2 regions of the Brevundimonas sp. GW821-FHT12C05 genome follow, and region 2 is predicted to be linked to the other one. Evidence: riboswitches for the same ligand, from Rfam matches in the RefSeq annotation. Region 2 holds a riboswitch; the other holds the start of a gene.
The links. Region 2 has a riboswitch for S-adenosylmethionine ahead of AC1RRF_RS08060 (TonB-dependent receptor plug domain-containing protein). Riboswitches for the same ligand answer to the same signal wherever they lie in the genome.

Region 1: linked by a shared signal. The riboswitch ahead of metX (homoserine O-succinyltransferase MetX) and the one ahead of AC1RRF_RS08060 (TonB-dependent receptor plug domain-containing protein) in region 2 are both predicted to bind S-adenosylmethionine.

Annotation. Positions count from the first base shown of each region.
Region 1 is NZ_JBXAQS010000001.1:55,006-57,391, reverse strand. Features, by position in the region: gene AC1RRF_RS00235 (ammonium transporter) at 1-715, opposite strand, end outside; SAM riboswitch class I at 970-1,093, shown strand; gene metX (homoserine O-succinyltransferase MetX) at 1,193-2,182, shown strand; gene metB (cystathionine gamma-synthase) at 2,179-2,386, shown strand, end outside.
Region 2 is NZ_JBXAQS010000001.1:1,681,217-1,683,602, reverse strand. Features, by position in the region: gene AC1RRF_RS08060 (TonB-dependent receptor plug domain-containing protein) at 1-832, opposite strand, end outside; SAM riboswitch class I at 1,126-1,236, opposite strand; gene rplI (50S ribosomal protein L9) at 1,346-1,930, opposite strand; gene rpsR (30S ribosomal protein S18) at 1,932-2,207, opposite strand; gene rpsF (30S ribosomal protein S6) at 2,220-2,386, opposite strand, start outside.

The DNA of each region.
Region 1 (2,386 bases), 1.6 Mb from region 2:
GCTCCTTGCCGTAGCCCTTGCGGGCGCCGAGGAAGAGGGCGCAGACCAGACCGGCGACGCCGGAGTTGACGTGCACCACCGCGCCGCCGGCGAAGTCCAGCACCCCGGCCGAGCCGAGGAAGCCGCCGCCCCAGACCCAGTGGGCGATGGGCGCATAGACCAGCAGCGACCACAGGGCGGTGAACAGCAGCAGCCCCGTGTACTTCAGCCGCTCGGCGAAGGCGCCGGTGACCAGGGCCGGGGTGATGATGGCGAAGGTCATCTGGAAGGAAATGAAGACGAACTCGGGAATGCCCGGCAGCAGGCTGTGCGCCGTCTCCATGCCCACGCCGTTCAGGAAGATGGACTGGAAGCCGCCGATGAACTGGTTGACGGTGTCGGCCGGATAGCCGCCGAAGTCGCCCGCCTTGCCGAAGGCGATGGAGTAGCCGGCGATGAACCACACCAGGGTCGCCACGGCGAAGACGCCGACCGACTGGGTGATGGTCGCGATCACGTTTTTGCGGCGCACCATGCCGCCGTAGAAGAGCGCCAGACCCGGCAGGGTCATGAGCAGGACGAGGGCCGTCGAAGTGGCCAGCCAGGCCGTGCCGGCGCCGTCCAGTTCCAGTGGAACCTGGTGTCCCAGAAGCGCGGGCGCCGCCTGGGCCCCCGTCGCGATCACCGTGGTCAAGAGGCCGAGCCCGAGAGCCAGGCCGTTGCGAAGTCGAGTCATCTCAATCCCCCAAAAGGACGCCGTTACGCATTTGCGAACTGTTTACCGCACTTGCGAGATGCGCAAGTGGGCGGAGGAAGATTCAAGGAAATTTGTTGCGTCTGTAGCGCACCTGAATCCGACTTTGGCATTCTTGATGCTTCATTATTGGAATAATGAGATGAAACTACTCACTCTAAGGCCACGCTTGGCAATTCGCAGTCGCAGCAATTTTGGGGGATTGACGACGGCGGCCGCGTTCGTCACCGTAAGGACACTCATCAAGACCGGCTGAGGGATAGGCCCTTTGACGCCGGGGCAACCTACCCAGGATCCACCCGATCCTTGGAAAGGTGCCAACTCCTGCGAGGCCTCTTCGGAAGCCGCGAGAGATGAGTGAAGCGACAGGACCCTTGCGGGTCCGACGGACTTCACGGGTCTTTCGTCACAGGTGTTGGTCTGCCCCATCGGTTTCGCTGAGCGGAACCGGAGCGGACTGTGGCGTCCACCGAATGGATCATCGACGAGGCTCCCGGCCGTGACGTGACGGCCGTGATTCCGGCCGACTTCCGGCTGGCCTCGGGCGAGCGTCTGGCGGCGGACACCCTGACCGGACGCCTGCATGGCCCCACCGAGGGCCCGCTGGTCGTCGTCGCCGGCGGCATCTCCAGCGGCCGCTTCGCCGCCAACTGGTGGTCGTGGGCCGTGCGTCACGGCGGTCCGATCGACCTGGACCGCGCCCGCGTGCTGGCCTTCGACCTGCTGCCCGGCAAGGCCGATCCGGGCGTCACCATCACCACCGCCGATCAGGCCCGCCTGCTGGTCCTGCTGCTGGACGCGCTGGACGAGCCGCGCATCGACGCCTTCGTCGGCGCCTCCTACGGCGGCTGCATCGGACTGGCTTTCGCGGCGGACTTCCCCGAGCGGATCGGCGAACTGGTGGTCATCTCCGCCGCCCACCGCGCCCATCCCGCCGCCACCGCCTGGCGCGGGGTGCAGCGCCGCCTGCTGGCCTTCGCCCGCGACTGCGGCCGCGAGGCGGAAGGCATTTCGCTGGCCCGCGAGCTGGCCATGACCACCTACCGCACCGCCGACGAGTTCGACTGGCGCTTCGCCGGAACCGCCCCGGCGCAGGCCGGCGACCCCTATCCCGTCTGCGACTATCTGATCGCCCGCGGCGCCGACTACGCCGAGGCCACCAGCGCCGACCGCTGGATCACGCTGTCGGACTCGCTGGACCGCCACGCGGTCGCCCCCGAGTCGGTGACCTGCCCCCTGACCCTGCTCGGCTTCACCAGCGACCGCCTGGTGCCGATCGAGGACCTGCGCGACCTGGCCGGCCGCGCCCCCGCCCTGCGCCGCTTCGGCGAGGCCAGCTCCATCTTCGGCCACGACGCCTTCCTGAAGGAGCGCGAGCTGGTCGGCCGCACGCTCCACGACGCCCTCTCTCCCCTTTACGCCCGCCAGCCTGACGAGATCGCCGCATGACCTGTTCCAGCGAAGCCCACCCCTGTACGACCGCCGCCCGGCACGGCGTGAACAACGATCCGGCGCACGGGGCGGTGATGCCGCCGTTGTACCTGTCCTCGAACTACAGCTTCGACGGGCTCGATGGGAAACGGAAGTACGACTACACGCGCTCGGGCAATCCGACCCGCGACGTGCTGGGCGAGACCCTCGCCAAACTCGAAG
Region 2 (2,386 bases):
CCAGGTCCTCGGACTGGGGGTCGCCCTGGCCGCCGCGAACGCGGGCCGGGGCGTAGCGCGGATCGATGTCGCTGCGGTTGGTGCGTTCGCGGTCGCGATACTCGATCGAGGCGGTGATGAAGCCGTCGGAGCCCAGGCCGAAGCCCTGCCAGCCCGAAACGGTCAGGCTTTCACCGTCCGAGATGTTGTCGTTCCGGCCGTAGTAGCCGCTGAAGTCGGTCAGATAGCTGCCGTAGGTGACGGTCGCGCCGCCGCCGCTGGAGGCCTCGCGCAGGCGCAGGTTCAGGACGCCGGCGATGGCGTCCGATCCGTACTGGGCCGCGGCGCCGTCACGCAGCACCTCGATCCGTTCGATGGCTGAACTGGGGATGGCGTTCAGGTCGACGGCGGCCGAACCGCGGCCGACCGAGCCGTTGGTGTTGACCAGGGCGGTCGCGTGCCGCCGCACGCCGTTGACCAGCACCAGGGTCTGGTCCGGCCCCTGGCCCCGCAGGGTGGCCGGTCGGATGGAGTCGGTGCCGTCCGTGGCGGACGGACGGGGGAAGTTCAGCGCCGGGACGCTGGCGGCCAGCTGCGTCGCCAGCTCGGTCGAGCCGCGCTGCTGCAGGGTCTCGGCGGTGACGACATCCACCGGCGCGACGGTGTCCAGGCGCGAGCGTCCGACCACCCGGGTGCCGGTCACGACGACGTCGTCGATCTGGGTGGCTTCGGTTTCCGGCGCGGTCTGGGAGGAACTTTGGGGGGCGGTCTGGGCCTGGGCGGCGCCCGCCAGCAGGGCGGTGGCCGAGGCGGCGGCGAACAAGGTCAGGCGGAAGCGGGTGGTGGCGGTCATGGGAGGCTCTCTTCTCGATGGGGCGCAGGTCTCCGGTCAGCGTCGCGCGCAGCGATCGCCGGGGGGCCGGGCTTGCGTTCTGGGTGTTCAGGTCCGGTGTGAAACCGGGTGGTCAGCCGATTACAGCGAACGGCGACATCGCATCGGACCCGCGCGGCGCATGAGGTCGCGCGGCGCAAAATGGCCGGGGGCGTGGACGGTCGGGAACTGAGCCTGGATGGCGCGCATGATCGTCTCCTGCTCTTTCGGGAACGCCTGCGGTGACAGATGGAGGGAGTCCGGCTGTGGCCGGGCTCTCATCTGCCGTGACCCGGAGAGGGGTCCCGAAGGAGTTGGCACCTTACGGAGGTCCGCAGGTTGCCCCGACGTCAAAGGGCCTATCCCTCAGCCGGTCTCGATGAGCAGATGCGATATTGCGATGCGTCATAAACCCGTCAAGGACGGGGCCGAAAAAAGTTCGGCGGCGCAGGATTGCTCCTGCGCCGCCGTGTCTTTTCAGTATCAGGACTGAACTCAGGCTTCGGAGCCGAGACCATCCTGTTGGCCGGCGCCGCCGGCGACCATGTCCGCGGCCTGTTCGGCGGCGGCTTCACGGTCTTCGTCGTAGGCCGACTTGATCACGTCCTCGCCCTTGGCTTGACGCTCGGCTTCGTCGGCCGAACGGGCGATGTTGATCTTGACGGTGGCCGAGACCTCGGCGTGCAGGCGAACCAGCACTTCGTGGACGCCCAGCGTCTTGATCGGAACGTTCAGCACGACTTGCGAACGCTCGACCTTGCCGCCTTCGGCCTGAACGGCCTCGGAGACGTCGCGACCGGCGACCGATCCGTACAGCTGACCGGTTTCACCGGCTTGACGGATCATGACGTAGGTCTGGCCGTCGATCTTGTCGGCGACCTTCTGAGCGTCGGCCTTGTTCTTCTCGTTGCGCTGCTCGATGGCGGCGCGGTCGAGTTCGAACGCCTTCAGGTTCGCGGCGGTGGCCCGACGGGCCTTGTCGCGCGGCAGAAGGAAGTTGCGGGCGAAGCCGTCCTTGACAGTGACGACGTCGCCGATGGCGCCGAGGTTATCGACGCGTTCCAGCAGAACGACCTTCATCTTACTTCACCACGTAGGGCAGGAGGGCCAGATAGCGGGCGCGCTTGATGGCCTTGGCCAGTTCGCGTTGCTTCTTCTGGGAGACGGCGGTGATGCGCGAAGGAACGATCTTGCCGCGCTCGCTAATGTAGCGTTGCAGCAGCTTCACGTCCTTGTAGTCGATCTTCGGCGCGTTCGGGCCGGAGAACGGGCACACCTTGCGGCGGCGGAAGAACGGGCGACGGGCCGGGCCGGAGCCGGCCGGCGCGCCCGGGGAGGGGGCGGTGGTGTCGGTCATGTTCCGAACTCCTTAGAAGGTCGCTTCGGCGGCGGGGGCGTCGTCACGGGGACCACGCTCACGTTCGCGTTCACGCTCACGTTCACGACGGGCCAGCAGCGGCGACAGTTCCAGGTCGAGTTCCTCGACGCGGACGGTCAGCCAGCGCAGCACGTCTTCGTTGATCGACAGCTGGCGCT